Regions from separate parts of the Pseudoalteromonas sp. 19-MNA-CIBAN-0066 genome, predicted to be linked through region 1. Evidence: predicted binding sites of a transcription regulator. Region 1 holds the regulator's gene; the other holds the start of a gene.
The links. The regulator NrdR, encoded in region 1, represses ribonucleotide reductase genes. The targets are predictions, from matches to a motif close to AAACACNANATNTNGTGTTT.

Region 1 (4,454 bases):
AACCACGGTAATATCGTCATCCGATACACCACCTGTGCGTTTTAATTCATCAATAGCGCCTGCTAATAAGCTACTACCAATAAAGTCATTAAAGCGAGAAATGACAATGGCAAATTTTTTGCCCGGAGCGTACTTACTACCTTCAATAATTTTCATTTGATAACCTTAAAAATAAGTTTGAGCGATTTCGATTGCGCAAAAATTGCAGCGCATCATACCATAAAAATAAAATAATAGCCTAGCGCCTAATTACTGCGGCTCTATGTAGTCAACAACTTCTAAATGAAACCCAGAAAGTGCATGGTACTTTTTAGGGCGACTCATTAAACGCATTTGTTTAATGCCTAAATCGGCTAAAATTTGTGAACCCACGCCTACAGTACGAGACGTACCTGTAAATTTATTCGGTGTTACATCCTCACCCGAATCTTCGGCTGCAAACGCTTTTACTGTTGCCTCAAGTTCTGCGGTGCTTTCTTGTTTGCCTAAAATAACTAATACACCATTGTGCTTCGCTATATAAGCCATTGCGTCCGACACGCCCCAACTACGCTCAGAATTTCTATCTGAGAGTAAAATATCGTTAAAGGTGCTTTGTAAATGCACTCGCACTACGGTTGGCGCTTGTTGTTTTATTTCGCCTTTTACTAATGCGTAATGTAGTTGTCCGTCAATGGTGTCTTTGTAAGTTACTAAATCAAACTCACCGTGCTCGGTAGGTAACTTACACTTTGCTACTTGCTCTATCGTGGTTTCGTTTAAGTTACGGTATTCAATTAAATCAGCTATGGTGCCAATTTTAATATCGTGCTGTTTAGAAAACACTTCTAAGTCAGGACGGCGCGCCATAGTGCCATCTGCATTGAGTATTTCAACAATAACCGATGAAGGCTCAAGCCCTGCTAAACGAGCTAAGTCGCAGCCAGCTTCAGTGTGCCCAGCACGTGTTAAAACACCGCCAGGTTGTGCCATTATAGGAAAAATATGCCCAGGTTGTACTATGTCACTAGGCACTGCGCCTTTAGCTATCGCTGCCTGCACTGTACGTGCTCTATCTGCTGCCGAAATACCTGTGGTAACGCCTTTTGAAGCTTCTATCGACATAGTAAAATTAGTTGAAAACGCAGCACCGTTATTTTTTACCATAAGCGGTAAATCAAGTTGCTCGCATCGCTGTTGCGTCATGGTTAAACAAATTAAACCACGGCCATGCGTGGCCATAAAGTTAATAGCTTCTGCGCTAATATGCTCGGCGGCAATAATTAAATCGCCTTCATTTTCCCTGTCTTCATCGTCCATTAAAATAACCATTTTACCGGCTTTAATGTCTGCGATAATTTCTTCTGCGCTGTGTAAGTTCATAATTCACTCTTATTAGTTGTTAGTTGCGTTACTTAATAAAGCCCGCTTTTGCGAGTAAGCTCATTGAAATATCAGCGCCCGTAGGCTGCTCTGCGCCTTTTATAAGCCGCTCTAAATAACGCGCAATTTGGTCGACTTCCAAATTAACTTGGGTGCCCACTTTAAAATTAGCTATCGTTGTTTGCTCGCTGGTATGGGGCACAATCGTTAATTTAAATTTATTACCTTCTACTGCGTTCACTGTTAGGCTAATACCATCAATACATACCGAACCTTTGTATGGTATGTATTTCATTAGGTTTTCATCTGTGCTTAGCCAATATTCTGTAGCACGTGCATTTGGCGTAATGGCGGTAATTGTAGCAATGCCATCAACATGACCAGATACTAAATGCCCACCTAAACGCGAAACCGGTTGCATGGCTTTTTCAAGATTAACTGTTTGCCCTAATGTGTAATGAGCAAAACCAGTTAAACCTATGGTTTCATTCGATAAGTCGGCACTAAAACCATCTGCATGTTTATCAACAACAGTTAAACACACACCATTAGTGGCAATACTATCACCTAACTTAACATCACTCATATCAAGGTCAGGGCTTTGTACACGAATAGCTAAATCGCCTTGTTTTTTTTGTAATAAAGCAATTTTGCCTGTGGCTTCTATTATCCCAGTAAACATAGCATTACTCTTTTGTATCAAGTGGTTTTAATGAGCTTTTAACTGCGCTAATACGTAAATCATCACCTATGCGCGTACACTCATTAAAAGTTAAATTAATCGTATTTTGCATACTGATCAACTCAGGAAAATTAACTAAACTCTTGCCATCACACCCAATTAATTTAGGCGCTAGATAAAAAATAAATTCATCTATTAAATCCAGTTCAACCATTTTACCCGCAAGGGTTGCCCCAGCCTCTAGCCACACTGTGTTAAATTGCAGCTTTGCGAGCTTTTTTAAAACCGCGGTTAAATCAACTTTTGAATTACTAGCAGTTACTACTATATGCTTTACAAAATGCGGCCAATGTTGCGATTTATCAACCTTGGTAGTAAAAATTATTATTTCACTTTCAATAGCAAATAAAGCAAGATTTGGGGTTAAACGATTTTGCGAGTCAATAATAACACGCACCGGTTGGCGAAGCGGTAACTGTGTAGGTAATGCCTGCGGTAATTCATTTTTACGCACATTTAATTTAGCGTCATCTACTAATACTGTATCGGCACCGGTTAAAATAGCGCAACTTTGTGCACGATATAACTGTACGTCTTGGCGTGCTGCTGCGCCTGTTATCCACTTACTTTGGCCATTATTTAGCGCCGTTTTGCCATCAATACTGGCGGCCATTTTACACGTTACATAGGGCAGGCCATGCTCCATGCGTTTAAAAAAGCCTAAATTAAGCGCCCTAGCCTGTGCTTCAAGTAACCCATGTGCAACCTCAATACCAGCGTCGCTAAGTATTTTCAGCCCCTTACCTGCCACTTGTGGATTGCTATCGACCATAGCGGCAATTACTTTTACCACACCGGCGGCTTTTAAACCTTCTGCGCACGGCGGTGTGCGGCCATAATGGCTACATGGCTCAAGCGTAACATAAGCAGTTGCGCCTTTTGCTTTACTGCCTGCCATAGCAAGTGCATTTACTTCTGCATGCCCTTGTCCGGCAAGCTGATGAAATCCCTCGCCTACTATTTCATTGTTTTTAACTAATACACAACCTACGTTTGGATTAGGCGTGGTAGTAAACCGGCCTTTTTTAGCCAGCTCTATAGCACGTGCCATATACATTTCGTCATATTGGTTAAAAACGTAGTCGCTCTGCATACTTACTCCCCTAAACGGGCAATTTCTTCGCCAAATTCGCGAATATCTTCGAACGAGCGATACACTGAGGCAAAGCGCACATAAGCTACTTTATCGAGCTTTTTAAGCGCTTCCATAATGCACTCTCCCACTAAGTGGCTCGAAACTTCTCGCTCGCCGGTTGCGCGTAATTGCGACTTTATTATATGAACAACTTCTTCTACTTGTTCGGTACTTACGGGGCGTTTTTCTAGTGCGCGGTTTAAACCATTTAATAACTTATCTTCGTTAAAGGGTTCGCGGCTGCCATCTTGTTTAATTACCCGTGGCATAACCAGCTCTGCGCCCTCAAACGTAGTAAAACGCTCATGGCAGTCATTGCATTCACGACGACGACGCACTTGGTGACCACCGCCAACCAGGCGAGAGTCAATAACTTTGGTATCTTTTGCGGTACAAAATGGGCAATGCATAGCTAGGTACTTCCGTTTTAAAAAACAAAAAAGGCCGCTTTAAAGCGGCCTTTATCTTAGCAAAAAACTAAGCGATTGTGATCTAAATTACTGTTTTACTTTTATTAAGCGTAAACAGGTAGTTTTGCACAAATAGCTTTTACTTTTTCTCTTACTTGCGCCTGTACTGATTCATCATTGATGTTATCTAGTACGTCACAGATCCAGCCAGCAAGCTCTTTAGATTCTGCTTCTTTAAAACCACGACGAGTAATTGCAGGTGAACCAATACGTAGGCCCGAAGTTACAAACGGTGAACGTGGATCGTTAGGCACTGAGTTTTTGTTAACTGTAATATGAGCGTTACCCAAAGCAGCATCTGCATCTTTACCAGTAATGTCTTTATTGATTAAATCAAGTAAGAATAAGTGGTTTTCAGTTTTGTCAGATACAATTTTGTAGCCACGTTCCTGCATAACAGCAACCATAGCCTGTGCATTTTTAACAACTTGTGTTTGGTACACTTTAAACTCTGGCTGTAGAGCTTCTTTAAATGCCACTGCTTTAGCAGCAATAACATGACATAAAGGACCGCCTTGGCCACCAGGGAAAACAGCACTGTTAAGCTTTTTGTAAATTGCTTCGTCGCCACATGCCGAAATAATTAAACCACCACGTGGGCCTGCTAATGTTTTATGTGTAGTTGTAGTAACAACATGTGCGTGAGGAACTGGGCTTGGGTAAATACCCGCCGCAATTAAACCAGCAACGTGCGCCATATCTACAAAAAAGTAAGCGCCAATTTTATCAGCGATTTCACGTAATT
Region 2 (4,454 bases), on a different contig from region 1:
TAACGCAGTGAGAATGGCTGTGCCATACGTACTATAGTGTCGTAAACAGCACTATCGCCGTGTGGGTGGTATTTACCGATTACGTCACCGACAACACGTGCCGATTTTTTGTAAGGCTTGTTCCAATCATTACTAAGCTCGTTCATTGCAAACAAAACGCGGCGGTGAACAGGTTTTAAGCCATCACGCACGTCTGGTAATGCACGTCCTACAATTACGCTCATTGCGTAATCTAAGTAGGAGTTTTTTAACTCGTCTTCAATATTGACTGGCAGAATGCCATGGGCGAGATCAGTCATTGATATCACATTCCTTCAGTATCAGCTCTTAAACACCCACTATTAGGTATCAAGAGAATTTGTTATTATTGCTAAAGAAACATGCTACCACAATTTATTTAGATTTACAGGCGCAAAACTTTGCGATTTACCAATTTAGCCCTATATAATGCCCCCAGATTGACGAGGAAGTATTTTATGACCGAACATCAAAATGTAGATCACGCAGAAATTGCAAAATTTGAGGCCATCGCAGAGCGGTGGTGGGATTTAGACGGGGAATTTAAACCGCTTCACGAAATAAACCCCTTACGTTTAGACTTTATAGCCAATAAAACTGGCGGTCTATTTGACAAAGAAACACTAGACGTAGGTTGTGGCGGCGGTATTTTAAGCCAAAGCATGGCGCGCATGGGGGCAAAGGTAACCGGCATAGATATGGGCCAAGAGCCTTTAACTGTTGCCAAATTACACAGCCTAGAGACAGGCGTACATGTAGAGTATATTAAAGTACCTGCTGAACAATATGCATCCGAGCACCCTGCTCGCTTTGATGTAGTAACCTGTATGGAAATGCTGGAGCATGTACCCGATCCGGCTTCTATTATTCATGCTGTTGCAGAGCTTGCAAAACCCGGTGCTGATGTGTTTTTTTCAACACTTAATAAAACCCCTAAAGCCTATTTATACGCCATTATTGGTGCAGAAAAGCTATTAAAAATGGTGCCTGAAGGCACTCACGATCATAAAAAGTTTATTAAACCAGCACAGTTAATTGCCTGGGCTGAACAAGCGGGTTTAAAAGTGCGCGCCAGTGCTGGGTTATCTTATAATCCATTATCTAAGCAGTACTCGCTTAATACCGACGTAAGCGTAAATTATATTCTGCATTTTGAGAAGTTAGCGTAATGGTCAGCTCTCAATCAACGTCACCTACTATAGAGTACGATGCTTTTTTATTTGACTTAGATGGCACTTTACTCGATACCGCTGATGACTTAGGTGCAGCTTTAAATACCGTACTGCGTTCGCAGCAATTAGATACAGTAAGTCGTGAGGTATATCGCGCTGCTGCATCTAATGGCGCAGCAGCCTTGTTAGAGGTCGGTTTTAAAGATAAATGGGGTGAGCAACCGCAAGCACAACTCGTTAAGCAATTAATTGATGCCTACGCGGCTAATATAGCCAAACACACCACGTGCTTTGCTGGTATTGAGCCACTACTTATCGAACTGGAGCGAAAAAACATCAAATGGGGGATCATGACTAACAAACCCGGATTTTTAACCGCCCCTTTAGTAGCCGCGATCCCTGCTTTAAAAAATGCCTGCGTGGTTATCAGTGGCGATACTTTAGCTGAAGCTAAACCTTCGCCTTTACCTTTACTACATTGTGCCAAGCTAATGGGCGTTGCACCAAATCGTTGCTTGTACATTGGCGATGCTTTGCGTGACATTCAAGCAGGTAAAGCGGCAGGTATGCACACCGCAACCGCACTTTGGGGTTACGTGCCTAACTTAACCGAAGTTTTGAGCTGGCAGGCCGATTTTAATTGGCAAAGCCCTATTGAAGGTTTTAACCATATATAGTGCTATGTTAATTATTAAACACTATATATTGTGATTGTGTTAGTTTTCACACAAAGCCTGCTGATAAAAAAAGCAGTCAAAATATATTTTTAAAAAGCGTAAATTTAGTAGATCCTTAGTTGATTTTTGTAAATTTCAACTTAACCGAATGTTCGAAGGTTAATGCTTACTAACACAAATGTGTTATCCCGACGTTATCCACAATTAGGGGCAATTCTGTCCCTTGCAAAACAACGCGGACCACACTATCTTGTGATCTCTAATTTGAACAACACCAGATATTGTGGCTAAATGTTATTCAATAAAATCGCCTGAATTGGTGTAAACAATAATAAATGAATAGATACTCTGTTATTTTGGAGTATTAATCATTGGTCAAAATACTTAATTTCCAAGGAATACAGGCAAAACTATGAACCAACAGTTATCTGTAAGCAAACGTGACGGCCGTAAAGAGCCACTTGATCTTGACAAGATCCATCGCGTTATTGAATGGGCCGCCGAAGGGTTAAATAACGTTTCGGTTTCGCAAGTTGAATTAAAATCACACATTCAATTTTACGACGGTATTCGTACTAAAGATATTCACGAAACCATCATTAAAGCTGCAGCCGATCAGATTTCAAAAGAATCTCCTGATTATCAGTATTTGTCAGCACGTTTAGCTGTATTCCATTTACGTAAAAAAGCGTATGGCCAATTTGAGCCACCACGTTTATTTGATCATGTAACAAAAATGGTTGGCGACAAACGCTACGACGCTCACCTACTGGTAGATTACACCGAGCAAGAGCTTGACGAATTAGACGAATACCTAGATCACAGCCGTGACCTTAACTTTAGTTATGCTGCGGTTAAACAGCTTGAAGGTAAATACTTAGTTCAAAACCGTGTAACCGGTGAGATTTATGAAAGCGCGCAGTTTTTATATATTTTAGTCGCTGCTAGCTTATTTGCTGACTACCCTCGCGATACACGTATTGCGTATATAAAACGTTTTTACGATGCGATTTCATTGTTTAAAATTTCACTGCCTACGCCAATTATGGCAGGTGTTCGTACGCCAACACGCCAGTTTAGCTCGTGTGTATTAATAGAGTGTGGCGACAGCCTTGATTCAATTAACGCCACCTCGTCTGCAATTGTTAAATACGTATCGCAACGTGCCGGCATTGGCATTAACGCAGGTCGCATTCGTGCACTGGGTAGCCATATTCGCAATGGCGAAGCGTACCATACGGGTTGTATTCCTTTTTATAAGCACTTTCAAACAGCGGTTAAAAGCTGTTCGCAAGGCGGTGTACGTGGCGGCGCAGCAACCTTGTTCTACCCGCTTTGGCATTTAGAAGTAGAAAACCTGTTAGTACTTAAAAATAACCGCGGGGTTGATGACAACCGCGTGCGTCATTTAGATTACGGCGTACAGTTTAATAAACTAATGTACTCGCGTTTAATTAAAGACGACTACATTACCTTGTTTAGCCCCTCTGATGTGCCAGGCCTTTACGATGCATTTTTTGAAGACCAAGACGAGTTTGACGCGCTTTATGTAAAATACGAACAAGACGAATCAATTCGTAAAAAACGCATTAAAGCTATTGAACTGTTCTCAATGTTTGCGCAAGAACGTGCAAGTACCGGTCGTATTTACTTACAAAACGTTGACCACTGTAATACGCACAGCCCGTTCATTGCTAAAGTGGCACCTATTCGCCAATCTAATTTATGTTTAGAAATTGCATTACCAACTAAGCCGTTGGATAACGTAAACGACGAAGAAGGCGAAATTGCGCTATGTACACTCTCTGCATTTAACTTAGGGGCTATTGAGTCACTAGATGAACTTGAAGAATTGGCTGAGCTTGCTGTACGCGCTTTAGATAACTTACTTGATTTTCAAGACTACCCAGTACCGGCTGCAAAAAATGCCACTATGGGTCGTCGTACTCTAGGAATAGGCGTAATTAACTACGCATACTACCTAGCTAAAAACGGTAAGCGTTATTCAGATGGCAGCGCAAATGCACTAACGCACAAAACATTTGAAGCGATTCAATACTACTTAATGAAAGCATCAAACGAGCTTGCTAAAGAGCGTGGTGCATGTCCTAAGTTTAACGAAACAACCTACTCTCAAGGTATAATGCCAACAGATACGTACAAGCGAGATCTTGACAAAATTTGTGATGAGCCACTACACCTTGATTGGGATGCATTACGTGCCAGCATTAAAGAGCACGGTATGCGTAACTCAACAGTAAGTGCGCTAATGCCATCAGAAACATCGTCGCAAATTTCTAACGCAACAAACGGTATTGAGCCACCACGTGGTCATATTAGCGTTAAAGCAAGTAAAGACGGTATTTTAAAGCAAGTTGTACCTGAATATGAACGTTTAAAAGATAACTACGAGTTACTGTGGGATATTCCTTCAAACGATGGTTACTTACAACTTGTGGGTATAATGCAAAAATTTATTGACCAGTCTATTTCGGCCAATACAAATTATGATCCTGGTAAGTTTGAAGGCGGTCGCGTACCGATGAAAGTCTTATTAAAAGATTTGCTTAGCGCCTACAAACTGGGT

Region 2: a site for NrdR is predicted at 2,137-2,156, ahead of nrdA (class 1a ribonucleoside-diphosphate reductase subunit alpha). Genes of this name have one in related genera too.

Annotation. Positions count from the first base shown of each region.
Region 1 covers NZ_JBEONZ010000020.1:32,186-36,639, forward strand. Annotated here, with positions in the region: gene ribH (6,7-dimethyl-8-ribityllumazine synthase) at 1-156, opposite strand, end outside; gene ribBA (bifunctional 3,4-dihydroxy-2-butanone-4-phosphate synthase/GTP cyclohydrolase II) at 250-1,362, opposite strand; gene AAEZ18_RS12200 (riboflavin synthase) at 1,391-2,044, opposite strand; gene ribD (bifunctional diaminohydroxyphosphoribosylaminopyrimidine deaminase/5-amino-6-(5-phosphoribosylamino)uracil reductase RibD) at 2,049-3,197, opposite strand; gene nrdR (transcriptional regulator NrdR) at 3,200-3,649, opposite strand; gene glyA (serine hydroxymethyltransferase) at 3,754-4,454, opposite strand, start outside.
Region 2 covers NZ_JBEONZ010000002.1:243,093-247,546, reverse strand. Annotated here, with positions in the region: gene gyrA (DNA topoisomerase (ATP-hydrolyzing) subunit A) at 1-299, opposite strand, end outside; gene ubiG (bifunctional 2-polyprenyl-6-hydroxyphenol methylase/3-demethylubiquinol 3-O-methyltransferase UbiG) at 477-1,187, shown strand; gene AAEZ18_RS02530 (HAD family hydrolase) at 1,187-1,867, shown strand; gene nrdA (class 1a ribonucleoside-diphosphate reductase subunit alpha) at 2,280-4,454, shown strand, end outside.